DNA from 3 places in the Romboutsia hominis genome. Region 3 is predicted to be linked to each of the others. Evidence: riboswitches for the same ligand, from Rfam matches in the RefSeq annotation. Region 3 holds a riboswitch; each other region holds the start of a gene.

The links. Region 3 has a riboswitch for S-adenosylmethionine ahead of FRIFI_RS08710 (Na+/H+ antiporter NhaC family protein). Riboswitches for the same ligand answer to the same signal wherever they lie in the genome.
Region 1: it holds a riboswitch for S-adenosylmethionine, as region 3 does, so the genes downstream of both, metK (methionine adenosyltransferase) here and FRIFI_RS08710 (Na+/H+ antiporter NhaC family protein) in region 3, are expected to answer to the same signal.
Region 2: it holds a riboswitch for S-adenosylmethionine, as region 3 does, so the genes downstream of both, FRIFI_RS07950 (O-acetylhomoserine aminocarboxypropyltransferase/cysteine synthase family protein) here and FRIFI_RS08710 (Na+/H+ antiporter NhaC family protein) in region 3, are expected to answer to the same signal.

The regions. Positions count from the first base shown of each region.
Region 1 covers NZ_LN650648.1:2,781,179-2,788,714, reverse strand. Annotated here, with positions in the region: gene FRIFI_RS13440 (M23 family metallopeptidase) at 129-788, shown strand; gene spoIIID (sporulation transcriptional regulator SpoIIID) at 885-1,151, shown strand; gene mreB (rod shape-determining protein) at 1,269-2,288, shown strand; gene fabZ (3-hydroxyacyl-ACP dehydratase FabZ) at 2,305-2,733, shown strand; gene yyaC (spore protease YyaC) at 2,956-3,465, opposite strand; SAM riboswitch class I at 3,679-3,784, shown strand; gene metK (methionine adenosyltransferase) at 3,968-5,161, shown strand; gene recD2 (SF1B family DNA helicase RecD2) at 5,280-7,502, shown strand; gene FRIFI_RS13405 (ComF family protein) at 7,503-7,536, shown strand, end outside.
Region 2 covers NZ_LN650648.1:1,647,057-1,654,592, forward strand. Annotated here, with positions in the region: gene FRIFI_RS07945 (homoserine O-acetyltransferase/O-succinyltransferase family protein) at 1-636, opposite strand, end outside; partial or broken gene FRIFI_RS07950 (O-acetylhomoserine aminocarboxypropyltransferase/cysteine synthase family protein) at 638-1,876, opposite strand; SAM riboswitch class I at 1,966-2,069, opposite strand; gene FRIFI_RS07955 (hypothetical protein) at 2,252-2,809, opposite strand; gene FRIFI_RS07960 (hypothetical protein) at 3,048-3,647, shown strand; gene FRIFI_RS07965 (L-lactate dehydrogenase) at 3,966-4,919, shown strand; gene FRIFI_RS07970 (transcription repressor NadR) at 5,017-5,547, opposite strand; gene FRIFI_RS15165 (hypothetical protein) at 5,808-5,966, opposite strand; gene FRIFI_RS07980 (YdcF family protein) at 6,194-7,210, opposite strand; gene FRIFI_RS07985 (hypothetical protein) at 7,264-7,536, opposite strand, start outside.
Region 3 covers NZ_LN650648.1:1,797,293-1,804,828, reverse strand. Annotated here, with positions in the region: gene FRIFI_RS08730 (deoxycytidylate deaminase) at 1-356, shown strand, start outside; gene FRIFI_RS08725 (DUF2238 domain-containing protein) at 527-1,075, opposite strand; gene FRIFI_RS08720 (YtxH domain-containing protein) at 1,297-1,665, shown strand; gene FRIFI_RS08715 (hypothetical protein) at 1,686-2,021, shown strand; SAM riboswitch class I at 2,202-2,300, shown strand; gene FRIFI_RS08710 (Na+/H+ antiporter NhaC family protein) at 2,421-3,740, shown strand; gene FRIFI_RS08705 (hypothetical protein) at 3,798-3,941, shown strand; gene FRIFI_RS08700 (L,D-transpeptidase family protein) at 4,174-4,632, shown strand; gene FRIFI_RS08695 (YgjV family protein) at 4,691-4,927, shown strand; gene FRIFI_RS08690 (hypothetical protein) at 5,146-5,652, shown strand; gene FRIFI_RS08685 (carbon-nitrogen hydrolase family protein) at 5,693-6,535, opposite strand; gene FRIFI_RS08680 (DUF4397 domain-containing protein) at 6,706-7,326, shown strand.

The DNA of each region.
Region 1 (7,536 bases), 980 kb from region 3:
AATATGTCAGTTTCATATATATTAATAGATAAAATTCATTTTTAATTAATCCAAAATATGTATAAATTGTATAAAAATATAAATAAAAGATAAGAATACAAATACATAAATATATTTGGAGGTGCTGTATGAAAAAGCTACTAGAAAAAGATGGATTTTATTTGGCATTATTTGTATGCATTAGTTTACTTGCGGTCGGAGGAGTTTGGTTTGTAAAGAATGATGTTAACGACCTAGCAGCAAATAATGAAATAGTAAATGATAAAGAAAATAGTAAAAAAGAAGATGAAGTTCATCTAATAGAAAATGAAAATAAAGAAGCTGTGCCAACTTCTACAGAATCAAAGGAAAACTTAGAAACAGCAAAAAATAAAGAGGTTAAAAAAACATCGAAACTTGAATTTGTAGGAGAAAAAGTAATTAGAGAATATTCAGCAAAGGAACCTAGTTACTCAGAAACATTGAACTTATGGGAAGTGCATAAAGGTTTAGACGTAAGTTGTAAAGAAGGACAAAGTATAAAAAGTTTATTATCAGGAAAAGTAACTAACATTTTTAAAGATGATGCTAATGGTATGTCAGTTGAGGTTGAAAGTGAAGGTAAAACAGTAATATATTCTAATTTAAGTGAAGATATTAAAGTTAAAGACGGACAAGCAGTCAAAGAAGGAGATGTAATAGCTTTAGCAGGAAATACATCTGTAGTTGAGAGTGCAGAGGGACCACATATTCATATAGAAGCCTTCAAAGGAAAAGAATCAATAGATCCAATGAGTTTAATAAAATAAAATATAACAGACTTAATCAAATTTGGTTAAGTCTGTTATATTTCTTTTCTTTCTCACATATATATGATTAAGGCTAGTATGTGAGGAGGGAAAGCTTTGAGATCTCATATAGAGGAACGAGCAATCGTTGTGGCTAAATATATACTAGAGAAAAATACAACTGTTCGTCAAACAGCGAAGACATTTGGAGTTAGTAAAAGTACAATACATAAAGATGTAACAGAACGTTTAGAAGAAATAAACCCGTCTCTAGCTAAAGAAGTTAAGATGGTTTTAGAAAAAAATAAATCTGAAAGACACATAAGAGGAGGAATGGCTACAAAGCTTAAATATGAAAAGAGCTCCAAAAAAAATGTAGGTTAAGCCTACATTTTTTTTATTATTCTTGACTAAAGTAGTATTTTTGTATATTTTGTATTATAGGAGTGTTTTAGACAATGAGTCGTTTAGATATAAAATATGCAAAAAGGAGTTGAGAACATGTCTAGAGCGGACATAGGGATAGACTTAGGTACTGCTAATGTTCTTGTATACGTTAGCGGAAAAGGGATTGTATTAGAAGAGCCTTCTGTTGTAGCAATCGATAAAAGAACTAAATCTGTCTTAGCGGTAGGAGAAGAAGCTAGAAGAATGATAGGAAGGACACCTGGTAATATAGTAGCTATAAGACCACTAAGAGATGGTGTAATTTCTGATTATGATGTAACTGAAAAAATGTTAACTTATTTTATAGATAAAGCTGTAGATAAAAAAGGTTTTGGTAGATTTTTTATGCCAAGAATAATGGTATGTGTTCCTACAGGGGTCACAGATGTTGAAAAAAGAGCTGTAGAAGAAGCTACAAGACAATCTGGAGCGAGAGATGTATATATAATAGAAGAACCAATAGCAGCGGCTATAGGAGCAGGAGTAGATATAGCTAAACCTAATGGAAGCATGGTTATAGACATTGGTGGAGGAACAGCAGATATTGCGGTGACATCTCTAGGAGGAGCTGTAGTTAGTGAATCCATAAAAATGGGTGGAGATAGATTTGATGAAGTTATAGTAAGATATATCAGAAAACAATATAACCTTCTTATAGGAGAAAGAACTGCAGAAAAAATCAAAATAGAAGTAGGTTGTGCATATAAAAGAGAAGATGAAAAGAGCATTAAAATAAGTGGACGTAATTTAATTACAGGATTACCAGAATCCATAGTTATAAATTCAACTGAGATGCTAGAAGCTCTTAATGAATGCTCAGAGCAGATAGTTGCATCAACGCTTTCTGTCCTAGAGAAAACACCACCAGAATTAGCAGCAGATATAAGTGATACTGGAATAATAATGACTGGTGGAGGTTCATTGTTATATGGACTAGACAAAAGAATAGAAGATAGAACAGGAATTAAAGTTGTAGTGGCTGATGAACCTTTATCTTGTGTTGCAAAAGGTACAGGAATTGCTTTAAGTTCTTTAGATTTACTTGAAACAGGAGGTACCTTCAAAAGGAGATAATTAGGAGGGTACTTAAATGTTAAATATAGACCAAATAAAAGAATTAATACCACATAGATATCCATTTTTATTAGTAGATAGGATAATAGAATTAGAAGAGGGAAAAAGAGCTAAAGGTATAAAAAATGTAAGTGTAAATGAACCATTTTTCCAAGGTCATTTCCCAGAATACCCGATAATGCCAGGAGTACTTATAATAGAAGCTATGGCTCAAGTAGGGTGTGTAGCTATGATGTCAGTAGATGAGAATAGAGGAAAATTAGGTGTATTTGCAGGTATAGATAAAGTTAGATTTAAAAAAGAAGTAAGACCTGGGGATACATTAACTATGGAAGTTGAAATGACATCTATAAGAAGAAATATTGGAAAAGCTTTGGCAAAAGCTTTTGTTAATGAAGAATTAGTATGTAGTGGAGAGTTAATGTTTGCTCTTGTAGAAAAATAAAAATAAGGCTATTTCCTTTAAGGAAATAGCCTTATTTTTATTTTTCTAAGATTGATATATGATGTAAGTAAATTATTAGATAAAACAATCAAGTAAAATTGTTTTGAAATATGTTATATGTCAAAATTTGTATGCAGAACATTAAAAATAATAAAAAGCAGATAAATAGCCTAACCTATAAAAATTTAATCTAAAGAACAGGCTATATTAAATATTGATTTGTCATGTAGAAAGAAGTAAAGATAAAGATATAAGTTCGGCAAGTTCTAATATAAAACTAAGTCGAACGTTATTAAAAGAAAATCTATTATTTTCATCTATCTTATCTACAATACCTACAATAGAATAGTTTCCTATTTGAGGTAATTTTTTACCTACCCCCTTGCCAGGAAGAATAGGGCCTTCTCTGACTTGGATATTTCCTATATTATTTTTTGCACCCAGACATGCATCAATAGCTAGAAAATTTCCGTTAGGATGAGCCTTTTTTATATGTTCGATAGACTCATATATATTTAAAGCATGAATAGGATTATCTAAGGTTCCGTAGACAGGGAAATTAAAGTCGCTATTTTTAAGCATAGTGCCAACTAAAGGGCCAAGAGCATCACCTATAGCCCGATCTGTTCCTATACAGACCACAACTGTATTATCATTTATTATGTCTCTAAGTACAGAACAAAGGATTTCAACAACATTTTCTTTATTATAATTGACCTTGGCCAGATACATAGGAACACCCCCTTCACAAGAATATATGAAATATAGGATAAAAAAAGACCTATATAGATTTATAAGATATAATATGAAAAAATTATTAAATAGGATACAAGATAGTTTGAATAGACAAGCAAAAAATTATTGCATAAAAGATTGACAGTATATAAAAAAGGTAGTAACATATAAGTTAGTGATACAAAATAATAACTTAATAAATTCTTGATTACCTTATCAAGAGCGGCGGAGGGACAGGCCCTGTGAAGCCCAGCAACCACCCATTAGGGAAAAGGTGCTAAATCCTACAAGACTTTATAGTTTTGAGAGATGAGGTTAGTTAATTAGCATATACGAAATAATTAACCTCTTCTTAATAAGAAGAGGTTTTTTTATTAGATAAATAATTACTAAACTCCTAGCTCTTAAGATTTAATTAGGTTGTATTTTAGTGAAAATCATTATAAATGATTAGAAATCAAATCTAAATAAAATGAATTATATTAAGGAGGAGATACAAATGGCAAGACATTTATTTACGTCGGAATCAGTAACTGAAGGGCATCCAGATAAAATCTGTGACCAAATATCAGATTCTATACTAGATGCATTATTAGAGAAAGATCCACATGCAAGGGTAGCTTGTGAAACAACAACTACAACAGGATTAGTATTAGTAGCAGGAGAAATAAGTACTAATACATATGTAGACATTCCTAAATTAGTAAGAGAAACAGTAAGAGAAATAGGGTATGACAGAGCTAAATATGGATTTGACTGTGATACTTGTGCAGTAATAACTGCAATAGATGAACAATCAGGCGATATAGCTATGGGTGTTGATGAAGCCTTAGAAAATAGAGAAGGTGAAAATGCTGAAGATGAAATAGAAAAGGTTGGAGCAGGAGACCAAGGTATAATGTTTGGTTTCGCTTGTAATGAAACAGAAGAGTTAATGCCACTTCCAATATCTTTAGCTCATAAGCTATCTAGAAGATTAACAGAAGTTAGAAAAAATAAAACTTTAGAGTACTTAAGACCGGATGGAAAGACTCAAGTTACAATAGAATACGATGGAAATACTCCTGTTAGAGTTCATACTATACTTATATCAACTCAACATGGAGAAGAAGTTACTAACGAAACAATAAGAAAAGATTTAATAGAGCATGTTATTAAAGCTGTTATACCAGCAGATTTAATGGATGAAGAAACTATAATATACATCAACCCAACAGGAAGATTCGTTATAGGAGGACCACAAGGAGATACAGGTCTTACAGGAAGAAAAATAATAATAGATACTTACGGAGGATACTCAAGACATGGTGGAGGAGCATTCTCAGGAAAAGATCCAACAAAGGTTGATAGATCAGCAGCTTATGCAGCAAGATATGTAGCTAAAAATATAGTAGCAGCAGGACTAGCAGATAAATGTGAAATAGAGTTAGCTTATGCAATAGGTGTTGCTAGACCATTATCAGTATTTATAGATACTTTTGGAACTGGAAAAGTTGAAGAATCTAAATTAGTAGAATTAGTAAATAAACACTTCGATTTAAGACCAGGAGCAATAATAAGAGACTTAGACTTAAGAAGACCTATATACAAGCAAGTAGCAGCTTATGGTCATTTTGGTAGAACAGATATAGATTTACCATGGGAAAGAACTGATAAAGCAGAGCTATTAAGAAAAGAAGCATTAGGACAATAATTTAAAATAACTATAGATAATTCACCCCATTTAAAGGGGTGAATTTTTTTGGTATAAAAGGTATAATAAATACAACTTAAGTGAACGATAGAAATATTATGGGTTGTAGGAGATGAATATGGAAAGATTAGAAGGAATGATAAGTGATATAGTATTTAAAAATGAGGATAATGGGTACACTATAGCCCACTTGGCTAACTCAGATAATGAAGTAGTCATAGTTGGTTGTATGCCTACTTTATCGGTGGGGGAAAGCATAGAAGTTGAAGGAAAATGGACAAATCATAAAACTTATGGAACTCAGTTTGAAGTAAATAAATTTATGCCAGTAACACCAACATCTCTGGAGGGGATATATGTATACTTATCTTCTGGTATGATACATGGAATCGGAGAAAAAATGGCAAAAAAAATAGTGGATAAGTTTGGAGTAAGTACATTAGATATAATTCAAAATAATCCTCATAGGCTGAGTGAAGTGGATGGTATAGGTCAAAAGAAAATAGATCAGATAGTAAAAAGCTATGAAGAAAATAGAGAGCTTAGAAATATAATAATAGAACTTTCTCCATATGGAATAACTCCTAACTACTGTATGAAGATATATAAAAAGTATAAAAACAAAGCTATTGAAGTTATAAACAAGAATCCATATAAATTAGCGGAAGATATAAGAGGTGTTGGATTCAAAATAGCAGATAATATAGCTAGTAAAATAGGAATTGAAAAAAATTCAAAAGATAGAGTCTCTCAAGGGATACTCTATACTCTAAACCAATCATTAGGGAATGGTCATACATACCTACCAGAAAATATCCTTATACAAGAAGCTATTAAATTATTAGAAGTAAAAGGAGAGCTTGTAAAAGAGTGTATACTAGAACTTGCATATGATCAAAAAATACATATAGAGAAAAAAGATAATCAACATCTAATATATTTAATACCATACTATTTATCGGAAAATGGAGTATGTAAACAAATAATAAAATTATCTCAGCATGAATTTAAAGATTTAAATATAGATATAGAAGAAGAGATAAGAGTAGTAGAAAAAGAAGAAGGTATAAAGCTTGCTAACAATCAAATGTTAGCTGTAAAAGAAGCAATAGAAGGTGGAGTGGTAATAATAACTGGTGGTCCGGGAACAGGAAAAACCACTACTATAAACACCATAATAAAAATATTTGAAAACAATAATCAAGAAGTTGTATTAGCTGCCCCAACAGGAAGAGCAGCAAAGAGGATGAGTGAAACTTCAAGTAAAGAGGCTAAGACTATACATAGATTGCTAGAAATGGGATATGCAACAGATAGTGATGAACTTCAATTTATGAAAAATGAAGAAGAGCCAATAAAAGCAGATGTAATAATAATAGATGAGGTTTCTATGGTTGATATTTTACTAATGTACTCTTTACTAAGGGCAATTAAACCTGGAACAAGGGTTATATTAGTAGGCGATAGTGACCAATTACCATCAGTAGGTGCAGGAAATGTACTTAAAGATATGATAGATTCTTGCGTTATAAAAGTAGTTAGATTAACTGAGATATTTAGGCAAGCTCAAGAAAGTATGATAGTAGTTAATGCTCATAAAATAAATAATGGACAGCCATTACATTTAAACTCTAAAGGAAAAGATTTCTTTTTTATAAGAAAAAATACCAATGAAGAGATAATAAATGAAATAATAGGTTTAGTAAGTGAGAGATTACCTAAATTTTATAATGTAGATAAATTAAAAGATATACAAGTTTTATCTTCTATGAGAAAAGGAGATTTAGGAGTTACAAATTTAAATATAGAACTTCAAAAGCATCTTAATAAACCAGAAAAGTATAAGGTAGAAGAAAATTTCCAACGAAGGATTTTTAGAGTTGGCGATAAAGTCATGCAAATAAAAAATAATTATACTAGAAAATGGGAGAATGAGGATAAAACTGATAGTGGAGAAGGTATATACAATGGTGATATTGGATATGTATATCATATAGATAAAGATAAAAGGATAGTATACGTTATATTTGATCAAGTCAAAATTGTATCATATACCTATGATGAGCTAGATGAGTTAGATCATAGTTATTGTACTACTATTCATAAAAGTCAAGGAAGTGAGTTTCCAGTAGTTGTAATACCTATAACCTGGGCTCCACCAATGCTTTTAAGTAGAAATTTATTATATACAGCAGTAACTAGAGCAAAAAAACTAGTTGTACTAGTAGGAGATGTAAAGTATTTAGAATACATGATAAAGAACAATAGAATTAATAATAGACATTCAAATTTATCCTATAAGCTAAATAAATTTAAGGAAGAAGGTTTGTTAATTAAATAGATGTATAATTTCTTAATACATAAACAAAAACTAA
Region 2 (7,536 bases), 150 kb from region 3:
AGATTTACAATTTTTTAAATCTTTCCTATTTAATATAGTGTGCCTAGAATGAGCACATATAAAACCATTATTTATATTTTTAAGTATTTCATCATCACAAAGTATATTATGCTTATATACTCCAAATATCTTCTTATCAAGTATCTCTTTATTTATTCCATATATATGATTTAAACAAGCCTGTGCTCCCCAACATATACTTAACATACTTTTTAGATTTTTAATAGAATAATCAAATATATAATTTAATTCATCTATATATTTAACCTGTTTGAAATCTATTTTTTCAATAGGAGCTCCTATAACTATAAGTCCATCTAAATCATATTTTACTTCATCAAAGGTATAATAATTTTTCATCAAATATAGTCTATTACAATTTTTGTATACGTGCGTTTTAAGCCTTATAAACTTTATATTTATATCCTCATTCATTTTTGAAAATAACTCTAATAAATGAGCCTCTGTCTCTACTTTATTAGGCATAAGATTTAGTATACCTATAGTTTTACAATGAGGGCTGATCTTATCTAAACTAAATTTTCTATATAACTTTTTATTATAAATTTTGTTTTCTATTATACAACTATCTACAAATTTGGCTCCATTTATTTTTTTACAAAGATATACAGTCATATTATATTTCCTTAAGTGCTATATCAAAGTCATTTATTAAGTCATCTATATTTTCTATTCCAACAGATACTCTAATCATCTCTAAACTAACTCCACACTTTATCTTATCTTCATTAGACAGTTGGCTATGAGTAGTGCTAGCTGGATGAAGTACTGATGTTTTATTAAATCCAAGATGTATTGCTAAATCTACTAATTTTAAAGATTTTATAAAAGTCTTAGCTTCATTTATTCCACCTTTTATACCAAATGTTAATATTCCACTTCCACCTTTTAAGTAAGTTTTTACTTTCTTATAATCTTCTCTACTTTCTAAGTATGGATAGTTTACCCAACTTACTTTTTCATGATTTTCTAAATACTTTGCTAATACTAAAGCATTTTGACTATGTTTTTTCATTCTAAGATGAAGTGTTTCCAATCCTAGATTACTTAAAAATGGATTAAAAGGGCTCATTGTGCTACCTAAATCTCTAAGCAGTGATGCTCTTAACTTTGTTATATATGCACTTTTCCTAAATTCTTCAACATATTTAATATCATGACAACTAACATCTCCATCACTTAATAATGGATATTTCCCATTATCCCAATTAAAATTACCACAATCAATAACTATTCCTCCAAGTGCCACTGCATGACCATCTATATATTTTGATGTAGAATGTATAACTATATTTGCACCAAAATTTATAGGATTACATAAATACGGGCTTGCTACTGTATTGTCAACTATAAAAGGAATATCCCCCTTTTTAGCTATTTCACTTAATTTCTTAAAATCTAATATATCTAGTCCTGGATTTCCTATAGTTTCTCCATATATAGCTTTAGTATTTTCATCTACTAAGGATAGTATATATTCTTTATCATCATTATTGGATACAAATTTTGTTTCTATTCCAAAACTTCTAAGAGTTATATTAAATAAATTATAAGTTCCACCATATAGTGATGATACTGATATTATATTGTCTCCACTTTTGCATATATTTAAAATAGCTAAAAGCACCGCCGATTGTCCTGAACTAACTGCAACTGCTCCGACGCCACCTTCAAGATATGCTATTTTTTCTTCAAAATTTGCTACTGTTGGATTGCTTATTCTACTATACATATGGCCATCTGCTTTTAAATCAAATATATCTGCCACTAAGTCTGGATCTTCATATTTGAAGGTTGTACTTTGAACCAAAGGATACACCATAGGCTCCCCAACATTTGGTTTATATCCCCCTCTTACACATAAAGTTTACTTGTTATAATTTTTCATAAAAAAAGCCCCCTTTTATCTAGGAAGCCTTTTATTAACGCAACAAATCAATATGCCTTTTATCTCTCAGGAAAACTCCTGCAGGATTTAGCACAATTCTAACTAAGTTAGCTGTTGCCAGGCTTCATAGGGCCAGTCCCTCCACCATTCTTAATAAAAGACTTTCTACTTATTTTTATTATTTAATAAGTATTATATATTATAATTATCGAAATTATAATTTAATAAATTAATTTATATATATATTTATATGTATATGTTCATAAAATATTTTATACTATAACTTACCATTTTTGCTTAATTATTGATTATTCCAAATTACTATATTCTATAAAATTTTGTCTAGTTTTGAGTTTTTACTACATATTTATTTCTAACCTCTTTAGGTAGAATATTCCATACATAAACTGCTAAAGAGAAATCTAACATACTATGTATTATAGTTCCAACTCCTATTAATCCTATAACAGATACTAAAAAACCTTGATTATAAAATCCTTCCGAAAGGTTTGATGAAAAATAAAAAGGTATAATTACTAAAACTTCTCCAATAGCATGAATTAATCCTATAACAAATGAATATCCTAAAGAACTTTTTATACTCTTTATAAGATCCCTATTTTTGTTTAAGTAAATACACCCAATACTAACAAATAATAAATGACTTAGTGCTCTAATTACAATTGGTAATGGGAAACCACCAAATAAAAAACCTATTGTAGTTCCAAGTGTTACAAATAGAGCAGTCTTTGATGATATAAACATAGCTATAAATATTGGTATATGACTAGCTAATGTAAAAGATGCCGGTTCTAATATTATTTTAATTGGTGAAAACATTGGTATAATAATTCCCATTGCACATAAAAGTGCTGATAATACAATATTTTTAGTTCTCATATCTCTCCTCCAAATATATTTTTTAATTTAGTATATTTAATTCATATTACATGTGTCTTTACATATATATTTACAGTTTAGTGACTAAATTTATAATTGTCAAATACTTTTTTATGTTTATTCATTTAAGCTTGCTTGCATATATAAAATTAATTTATTCATATTTATAATTTTTTAATATTGATAATATCAACTAATATGCTATAATTTACATAAATTTTCAATGAGTGGTGATATTATGAATGAATATATTGGGATAATCATAAGAAATCAAAATGATAAGTTTTTACTTTGTGATGGAAGCTTTTATATAAAAACTAAATTAGATTCTAATAGGGATATTAAGAATATAATAAAAACCGAAATATACAATGTATTAGAAAAAGACATATTTAAGATAAGAAAAATTTTTGAAGAAAAAATTATTCATATATATGAAGAAATAACACTTTACTTAGTTGATGTTGGAGTTTATACCAATGACTATGATTTTATGTCAATAGACAAGATAGTAAGTGAAATTATAAATTTTGATGATAAAAATTTTTTTAATGAATATATATTAAAACCTGAAGAATACTCTAACATACTCTCAACTACATTTACTTTGCTTATGCTTGTTATCACAGTTAATATATTTCATTTACCACAATTTATACATAATATTTCTTCATATACTCTGAGTGGATTTTCACTTATTTTTATATATTCAATATTTAATAAATACTTAAAACCAAAGTTAATAAAATACTTATCTTACTTTAAATTTAATGTTAAAATTGCTAACTATATAACATCACTTTTACTAGTTATATATTGTATAATAACTTTATTTTAAATACTAGCTATCTATATATGAATCTATAATCAAATTTTTAAGTAAAATATAATACAAAAGCTACTTTAACTTTATATAATTTAATGATTTTTTATTCTTTTATTATCAATTCATCCTTTACTTTATAAAGATTCAGCAGTATAATAATGCCGAATACATCAATTTATAATTTTTTATAAAATAAATATATAATAATGATTTTATAACCAATATAGACTTAACTAATAAAATTTATAGGTTACTTATCTTATTTCTTAAGCCATACAAATAAATTCATTTCAAAACACTTTACAAAAGACAACTTTAGGAGGATGACTTATGTGTTTAAAATTAAGAAAAATAGCAATAGTAGGTACGGGACTAGTTGGGTCTAGCTGTGGATTTGCACTAGTTAATCAATGTGTATGTGATGAGCTTTTAATGATTGATATAAATGAAGAAAAAGCTAAAGGCGAAGCTTGGGATTTAACTCACGGAGTAGAATTTATGTCTCAAAGAACTAAAATAAGACAAGCAACATTTGCAGATTGTAGTGATGCTGATATTGTTATATTTACTGCAGGACCAGCACCTAAACAAGGTCAATCTAGACTTGATACTTTAGAAGTTAGTGCTTCTATATGTAACTCAGTAATTAAGGAAATAATGAAATCAGGATTTGATGGTTTCTTTGTAGTTGCTTCAAATCCAGTTGATATAATTTCATATCATATATGGAAGTTATCTGGACTTCCTAAAAACAGAATAATAGGAACAGGAACTACCATAGATTCATCAAGATTAAAAAACTTCTTATCTAAATATTTAGATGAAGTGGACACAAGATCTATACATGCATATTCTATGGGTGAACATGGAGATTCTCAAATGGTTCCTTGGTCAAATGTTAGCATTGCAGGTAAACCGCTTTTAACCTTAATTGAAGAAAACAAAAAACTAAAAAAAGAAATAGATTTAGATAATTTAGTAGAAAAAACTGCTAAAGCTGGTTGGGAAGTATACAATAGAAAAGGTACTACTTACTATGGTATAGCTTCAGCAGTTGTTGGAATCATAAAATCAATATTTAGTGATGAAAGAAGAATCTTACCAGTTTCAGCTTTACTTGAAGGTGAATATGGAGAAACAGATGTATATACAGGTGTCCCAACTATAATAGGTATAAATGGAGCTGAAAAAGTTATAGAAATCGATATGACTGAAGAAGAAAAGGCTAAGTTTAATAATTCAAATAATATACTAAGACAATATTTAAAAAGTATTGGATATTAATTTATATTTAAATAAAAAGTAAGGAGGAACGATTTGTTCCCCCTTACTTTTTATTTAAATTATATAGTTTCATCTCAGTTTTAATATACAATATAGATTAATATAAATACCCTTTTTCAGTTAAAGAGTTTACAACTTGTTCGTAAGTTTTTTCATCTTTGCACTTTATCGTGTGAAGATGTACACCATCTGTTAAATGAGATAGAGGGCTAGTTTCTTTTGAATTTAACTTGTTTATAAATTCTTTTACATCTCTTCTACATTCTAAGTGCAGATTGCCACTAATTTGACCATATATACTATGCTCTACTATTACATCCTCAACTATAACACCTTCATCAACTATAGTATTTAATTCATCTTCTATATCTTCTTTATCATGCTTACAAGCTATAGTTTTTATTATATAATTGTCTTCTTTATTGTCATTTAATATATACCCTCTTGGAGTAGATATAATATGGATGCCACTAGCTCTAAGAAGAGCAACATCTCCTACTATAACTTGTCTACTTACATTAAGTTCACTTGATAGTTTTGATCCACTCACAGCTTTATTTTTATTTTTTAGTAGATTTAATATCTTATCTCTTCTATCTGAACCTGTCATTTTAATACCTCTTTTCATATACATGCTATTTTTATTATATCTTAATAAATGTTGCTTATCTATAAAATAATATAAAATATCTATAGCAAAACTACATTTAATTCATAATAAAAGTCTGAGTATAATACCCAAACTGTTATTATTTATATAATATAATTTTAATATATTTAACAGTAAACTCTTTAATTTATTATGCCAATTTAATCACTGTACCATCTTTAGTATCTTATTATAATTATATATATTTTTTTCTTATTTAATATATAAATTTGATACTATTAACTACAACCAGTGCATCCATGGCAGCCTGCACCTTGAGGCATATTATCAACATTTATTATAAATCCGTTAGGTGTTTCTATAATTGTCACATCTTTATATTTCTCATACTCTAACTTATCCATAACAAAATGTAGTCCATCTATAAAATACTCCACATCGGATTCTTCTTTTTCATCTAATGCTAGATTAAATATTGCTCCGCTACATCCAAATCCTGCAAAATATATTCTTATTGTGCCCGGTTTATCTTTATTTTTTTTCTATTATACCTTTTAATAAATTTATTGCAGATTGTGGTAAATTTACCTTCATATCTAGTACCTCCATCTATTTATATATACTTATACTTATTCAATAAATAGATTATTGATGTTATTTAAAACTAAAAATTGATTGGTAATAATGAATTAATAACTAAGACTAAATATAAAAGTATAATAATGATATTTAACCATTTATATATGAACAATATAGCTATAAACTCTCGAATCAGCGCGCTTGGGAGAAAATAAAAAGCTGTAGGAGCTCCTACACCATTTGCCTTTAATCCAACCTTACGAGCAAATATTGATGCACGGAATACATGATAATTATTAGTTACAAAAATACATTTATAATTACCTGATTTATCCATAATTGCCTTAGAAAACTTCATGTTCTCATACGTTGTTGTGGATTTATCCTCAGCAATAATATCTTCATTATTTATACCTTGTGATATTAAGTATTTTTTCATAGCATATGCTTCTGAAACTAACTCATCTGGACCTTGACCTCCAGATACAATTATCTTAGGTAAATTCCCTCTGTCTTTTTGATCTTTATATATATCAATTCCTTTATCTAATCTACTTTTTAAAAGAGGTGGTACTCTATCTCCAATCAATCCAGAACCAAGAACTATTATATAATTTATATTGTTTCTTACTGGTATCACTTGGTATATATATGAATAAATTAAATAGCTTATAAACATAAATCCTAAATATACTGACATTACGATTTTTGATATAATAACCATATAAGTAAATACATTTAATTTATTACCATGATATATCAATACGTAACTAAAAAATATCATAATAAATATATATATACCTATAATTAACGAAAGAAGATTTGCTAACTTTTTCCCCTCTTTTTTTATCATACTTCTTCCATTTTTAATAAATAAAAATGCACATATTACTACTAATATAGGTATTAACCCATAGACTATTAAAAGTATTAAAGTGTTAGCAATATTACTTTTATCTGATAAAGTTGCTAATGTATAAAAAGTTATTCCTAAAAATCCAATTATTAATATAAGCCCTGTTAGAAAACTTCTTTTTTCTACTAGAAATAAAATTGTACCTGATAAAATTATGATTATACTGGTAAACAATAAGGTATTCATATTCATCCTTTCTTAATAAAGATAATTTTTTATCTTTTTCTAAATCTTACTATTTATTTAGAAAAAAGATAAAATATATCATTTTCATTATTATTTGAGAATAATTTATTCTCTTTTATCTGTAATATAGCTTTATCTGATTTTGAATTTTCTTTAAATTCATATCCTTTAACTGTAACTATTTTATTTTCACTGTCTTTTTCTAATTTGTTATACAAATTATCACTTATAATAATTTGACTTTTGAATAGACCTGTAATTAATATTTTTTTATCTACTACGCTTACTACTTTTAAATTGTTGTTTTCTACTTTATAATTAGTTAA
Region 3 (7,536 bases):
AAAAAAGAGGTATACCTTCAGGACAAGGCTTAGAACTATGTCGAGCTGGGCATGCTGAAGCAAATGCTATAATACAATGTGCTAAACATGGAATAAGCTGTGAAGGAGCTACATTGTATGCTACTACTCAACCTTGTGTATTTTGCTCAATATCTATTATTCAAGCAGGAATAAAAAAAGTAATATTTAAAGGAGAGTATCCTACAGGCTTAGGCCAGCAGCTATTTGAAGAAGCTGGAATAGAATACATTAAATATGAAGATGCATTAAAACAAGAGCAAGAAGAACAAGAAGCTAAACGTGAGAAAGAGAAGAAACGTGTTCAAGAATTCTTAAGTAAGCCAAGGAGCTATTAAAAGGCTAGGCTAAACAATTTAGCTTTTATAGAAAAATATATAATAATTCATTGTTTATTTATATTCAACAATGATTACTGTAAAAAGATATATTAAATATAAACAAAGCTACTTAACATATGTTAAGTAGCTTTGTTTATATTTAATAGTGTTGAGTTTAATATAATATTTTACCTTAAATACTTTCTATAGTAATATACAATCATAAAAAAAGCACCACATGAAGCATCTATTAAATCCATCATGGTATCTTTTAAACCGCCAGATTGCGTATTCATCTTAAATAAGACATCTAGTAAATATTCACATATTTCACAAATTGCTGATATGCCCATTGCAAAGAAGAAAAGAATCATACATATTAAAAGTTTATTATTTTTACTACTAATATTTTTTAGTATATTAAATCCAATTTTAACAGATATAAATCCAGACCAAAAATGAAGAAAATCATCATAAAATGGGATTATATCGTAAAGTCTATAACATGAACCTAGTAAAAAAGAAGATAATATAAAAATGTTTCCAATTATGTACAATGGGCAGTCAAGTATAGCTAAGTTTTTTAAATAAGCTTTAGTAAGCACAAAAGTAATTATAAGCGAAATTAAGCTAATTACGCTTTTTCCAAATTCTTTGTTAAATAGAAAAAATATTATAGATAAAATATAAATAATGTAAAGTAATATACTAAATTTCTTAATATCTTTATGTTTCATAGCAATTCCTACCTTCCATAATTATTATATTATTATGTGCATACGTATAAATAAAATGTAAGTTTAATTTATATAATTTAATTTAGCTGAAATATAAAAAAATAAATAGAAAAATAAATTATTTTGTTTTAAAACTTACTAATTTGGGTATATATGTATTAGAAATATTAGAAAAATAGTAAAAAATGGTATAATACAAATTAACAATAGGAGTGATGAGCATGAGTTTAGCAAAAAAAATAGAACAAAAGAAAAAAGCTAAAAAAGCAAAAGAAAGAAATAAAAAGATAAAAATAGCTACACTAGGTGTTGCAACAGGTGCTATAACAGGAATACTAGGTGGGGTTTTATTAGCTCCTAAGTCAGGAAAAGAAACTAGAGAAGATATAAAAAATACAGCTAAAGATATAAACACAAATGTAAGTGAAAAGGCTGCCAAAACAAAAGAAAAATTAACTACAAATGTAAATGAATCTAAGAGAAGAATAAAAGAGTATTTAGATAGTAAAAAGAAAGAAAATGAAGACGTAGTAGATACTAATGTTGTAGAATTATTACAAGCTCCACAAGAAGCTAAGGATAAAGAATAATTGCTATGGAGAATAACATTATGTACATAGATTTAAATGTAATATATATAATACTAGCATTATTAGGTATAGGTGCATTAATATTTTTAATAATAACTTTAAAAAATATTAATGAATTTATTAAAAATATCAATACAGTGGTATCAACAAATTCTGATGACATACATACAGTAGTAGGTAAATTACCTAATTTAGTTGATAATATCAGCGATATTAGTGAAAATGTAAAAGACGTTGCGGAAGTTGCAACAGATGTAACAGCAGATATAGTAGTGGCTAAAGAAAATGTAAAATCTAATGTTGAGATATTTACTGAAATATTAAATATATTAAAATCTGTATTTATTAATAAATAGTCATAAAAGTCATAATTAAATCATAATTTAATTATGACTTTTTTATTTGCTAATATATCATAATAAATTAAGATGTATAAAAAATTAATATATATAATTTATAAGTAGATTTATTAGAATAATTAAAAAATAATATTGACAAAATTGTGAAAATTAACTATTATATAAATAATTAAATAATTCTTATCAAGAGTGGCGGAGGGACTGGCCCGACGAAGCCCAGCAACCAGTATTATTATACGGGTGCTAAATCCTGCAGCATAAGCTGAAAGATGAGAGTATAATTTTTGCTGTCAAAGCCTGAGTTATCTCAGGTTTTTTTTATTAAAAAATATCAGGTATATTTAAATAAATTAAAATTATACTCTTTAGAAGTTTTAATATAAAGGGAGGTATATTATGAAAGAAGAAGCAAAAAAAGGTAGTATATTAGGATTATTACCACTGGGTGTATTTTTAATAGTATTTTTAGGTAGCGGGGTAATAACTGGGGATTTTTATAAAATGCCAGCAATAGTAGCATTTATAATCGCAACTATAGTAGGATTTTCTCTTAATAGAAAAGTTAGTTTAGGAGAAAAGATAGAAGTATTTTGTAAAGGAGCAGGTAATATAGATATAATATCTATGATTATGATATTTATACTTGCAGGTTCTTTTTCAAGTGTAGCTAAGGCAATGGGAGGTGTTGACTCAACTGTTAATTTAAGTTTATCAATTCTTCCTCCTAATCTTTTAGTATCAGGGTTATTTGTAATAGGATGTTTTATATCTATATCTATGGGAACATCAATGGGAACAATAGCAGCACTTGGGCCAATAGGCATAGGAATTGCAGCTAAAACAGGAATACCAGCACCATTAGTAATAGGAGCTGTTGTAGGTGGAGCTATGTTTGGAGATAATTTATCTATGATATCAGACACTACAATAGCAGCAACCAAAACTCAAGGATGTGAATTAAAAGATAAATTTAGAGTAAATTTCTTAATAGTTTTACCAGCAGCTATTATAACTGCTATATTATTAGCTACTATAACATCAGGGTATAGTTTAGGTGGTAGCACAAGCTATAGATATGATTTTATAAAAGTTTTACCATATTTAGGCGTTTTAGTAGGGGCTTTATGTGGAGTAAATGTATTTGTTTTACTTAGTTTTGGAGTAGTATTTGCAGGTGCAATAGGATTATTTACAAATTCATTTGGGTTATTTGGATTTATAGAAGCTATATCAGGTGGTATATCAGGAATGTATGAATTATGTCTACTTGTTATAATAATCGGAGGACTTGTAGAACTTATAAAATTAAATGGTGGAATAGACTTTATACTTAATTTTATAAGTAGTAAAATAAAAACTAAAAAAGGTGCAGAGTTTGGTATAGCAGCATTAGTAAGTATAGTAGATTTATGTACAGCAAACAACACTATAGCAATAGTAACAGCAGGGCCACTTGCAAAAGATATAGCTACAAAATTTGATATAGATAATAGAAAAACTGCAAGTATATTAGATATATTCTCATCTTGTTGGCAAGGCATAGTTCCATATGGTGCACAAGTATTAACAGCTGCAGGGATGGTAGGAATATCTCCTGTTGAATTAATTAAATATCTACATTATCCTTGGTTAATGTTAGCTTGTGGAATAATAGCTATAACATTTGGTATTCCAAACTTAAATAAAGTTAATAAAAGGAAAAAAGAAGTAGCTTAATGTAACTATAAAATTTTAGTTTCATATAATATAATAAAAGCAATACTGGAGGAGATTATGGCATTAGGTGACTATGATTTCTTAGTAGGAGTAGTATCGACTTTTATAATAACATCATCCTATGAAATATCAATATATACTATAAATCAAGCTCGATGTATAGTTAAATCATATAAGTATATGAAACATAATAATACTTAAAAAGTGAAGTTTTAAAACTTCACTTTTTTTACGCTTAAGGAAATTATGATATTTCAAAAATTAGTAGATAATTATTACAGTTAAGTAATACCAATCAGTTTAGCGAGTGTAAAAAATAAACTTAATATTTTTACATTCGTACAATAATAGTTAAATTAACTGAAATATCACATAAAGTTTATAATTAGCATAATTATAATAAATATTATTATGAGAAGGTGAAATATTATTTATGAATAGATACTATAGACAGATAGATTACAGCAAATTTGATAAAAATATGGAAGAGTTTGTAAATGAGAATCATATAAAAAGTGATACAGGCTATATTATAATTACATCTACTAAAGATAAACTTACCTATATATTAAAAAAAGTAGATTATAGATTTAAGGTACTGCACGTTTGGAGTAGCACTGTAGGAAAAAGCTCAACTCCTACAATAAAGGGTATATTTAAGTCAGGTATAAAGTATCCTGCTATAGGGGGAGAAAAAAGTTCAGCAAAATATGCAATGAATATAGTAGATGATTACTATTACCACTCAATACTATATGATCCTAAGGGACTTTATGTAATAGATGATAGACTTGGAGTAGCTATAAGTATGGGATGTATAAGATTAGCTACAGAAAATGCTAGATGGATGTATGATAATATACCTATTAATACTACTATAATAATAAAATAGTTATATAAAAATATAAATATCAAATAATAGTTATAAGAAATAAAAAGGAGATAATTTTATGATTAGCTTTGACCCTATTGAATGGATTGGATATTCAGCATCCTTATTTATAGTTATATCATTAACGATGACATCTATAGTAAAGCTTAGAATTATAAATTCTATAGGATGTTTTTTATTTGTAGTTTACGGATTATATGTAAAAGCATATCCTGTTGCCATATCTAATGCGCTTATAATTATTATAAATATATATAATTTATATAATATTTATAAATATAAAGAAAAAAATTAAATTACAAAATATTATTTAATAGCGTAGATATTTTATCTATGCTATTTTTTGTTAAAAGTAAATATTTTCTATATTAATAGATTAGATAAACTAAAATATTAAAAAGGTATAATATTTTAAATAACAATAGTGAGATAAAATATGTTTATTAACTAAGTAAATTGATATATTATATATAATAATAAAAATTATAATTAAAATAGAAAAGAGGACTAAATGTGAATAAAACAATAAGAGAGATTGATAAGGATATAAATAGATGCAAAAACTTAATTGAAGAAAATAACTATTTAGAAATAGTTATAGGATTAGAAGAACTAATAGATAAATATAATTCATGTATAGAAAATATAAAAAAATATGATGGTAGAGTATGGAATTACTCAAAATCTGATTTAGAAAAATTAATGAAAGAATTAGTAGGATACAAAAAAGAATTAAGTATAAGAGAATATAAAAAGGAATTAACTAAATTAGTAGATTCTTCAATAGATTATATTAAAAATCATGATACACTAAATAAAAGTAAAAAAATAAATATTATAGAAGTAATAAGAGATCTTCATAATATAAGCAATGAAGATCTAGGTAAAGAAAAGCTTTGGGAAGAGTTAAGAATATATATAAGGTTAGCAAGTGATGAAGATATAGAAGTAGGGAGTAAGTTGATATCTATTATTAACTATGTATTAGATTTTGACAAAGCTAAAAACTTAGTTCAATAATTACAAATAAATTAAACTAAGATAATATATTAAAATAAATTTATACTTTAGAATTATCTGTATATGATACATTATACAAATCATTTCTACGATGCTTTAATAAAGGTAGTTGATTTCTTATTTTTTCAACATATGAAAAGTCGATATCTGCTATAAAGTAGCCCTCTTTTTCATCTAATCTATTTAATACTTCCCCAAATGGAGAAACTAAAATAGAGTTTCCATAAGATATATAAGAAGAATTATTGTTTCGGGAAGAAGAACATCCTATTGTATAAACTTGATTATCAACAGCTCTAGATTTAAATAGTAGCTCCCAATGAATAGGTCCTGTAGTCATGTTGAATGATGCAGGAACTATTATAGCCTTAGCGCCTTTATCAACCATTATTTTGCATATCTCAAAAAATCTAAAATCATAGCAAATACAAAGACCAATTTTTCCAAATTCAGTATCAAATACTGTAACATCATTTCCAGATGATAATGTATCAGATTCTAAAAATTTTTGGCCAGTATCTATAGAAATATCAAATAGATGTATTTTTCTATGTTTTGCTATCTTATTTCCACATCGATCAAAAACATAAGAAGTATTATATATTTTACTATTATCTTTTTCAGGAATGGATCCAGCTACCAAATATATATTATATTTTTTAGCTATATCAGATAAAATATTATAAAGATTTCCTCCTTCTACCTCACAATAAACAGGAAAATTCTTATTATCATAAGGACAGCAAAACATTTCTGGAAGTATAACTAAATCTATTTTAGATTTATTAATGGCTAAATTTATATATCTCTCTATAGTGGATATATTCTTTAATTTATTAGAATTAACATCTATTTGTATAACTAAAGTTTTTATAAAAATCACCTCAATTTAATTAAATCTAGTATAAGATATTTATATTTTAATAGTAGTTTATCTATACAAACATTGCATTAAAAAAATGAAAATATATGAAATCAACTTATAAAGTAACAAATAAAATAATGGACACATATTATATAAAGAATGAACATTGTCATCAAGGGGGATTTAAAATGGATTGTTTACAAATAAAAGAAGGAAAATCTTTAGTTAGAGTATTTCAGGCCGCTCCACAAATCGGTAAAGTAGACATTTATATTGATGGGGCACTTGTATTTAGCGGATTAGATTTTATGGAATTTACAGAGTATGTAGAGTTAGAAGAAGGAGAACATACAGTAGGTATATACTTATCTGGAACTACTGAAAATCCAGTTATAAATCAAATGCTTGAAGTAGATGAAGGGCAAATGTATACCGTAGCAGTGACAGGGAATATAGGGGATTTATCTTTATTAGTTATAAAAGACTATTCAGAAAAACAACCATCAAGCGAATATTCTACATTTAGAGTTATACATTTATCACCAAATGCACCAGCAGTAGATATACTAGTAAATGGAGAGACATTCTTTGAAGATATCGGATTTAGAGAGGGAACTAGTTATGTAGATGTAAACCCAGGAACGTATAATGTAAAATTAGTAGTAAGTGAAAGTAAAGATGTAGTTTTTCCGTTAAGGGTTAAATTAAATCCAGATAGAATATATACTATATATGCAATTGGTCAATTAGGTAGTTTAGGTGTTATACAATCAGTTGATGGGAATACTTATTTATGTAAAGAAGCTTAATTTATATTAAATACTAAAATATAAGAGAAGCATACCTTTGAACATATTAACAGTTTAATGGTATGCTTAATTTATAATTGATAGAATAAATTTAGTAATAAAAAATATAATAAATAATATCAAAATAAAAATATAATCTACAAAAAATAATAAATAACAATAAATTTTGACATCATATTGTAGTTAATGTAATATATTGAGAGATAATAA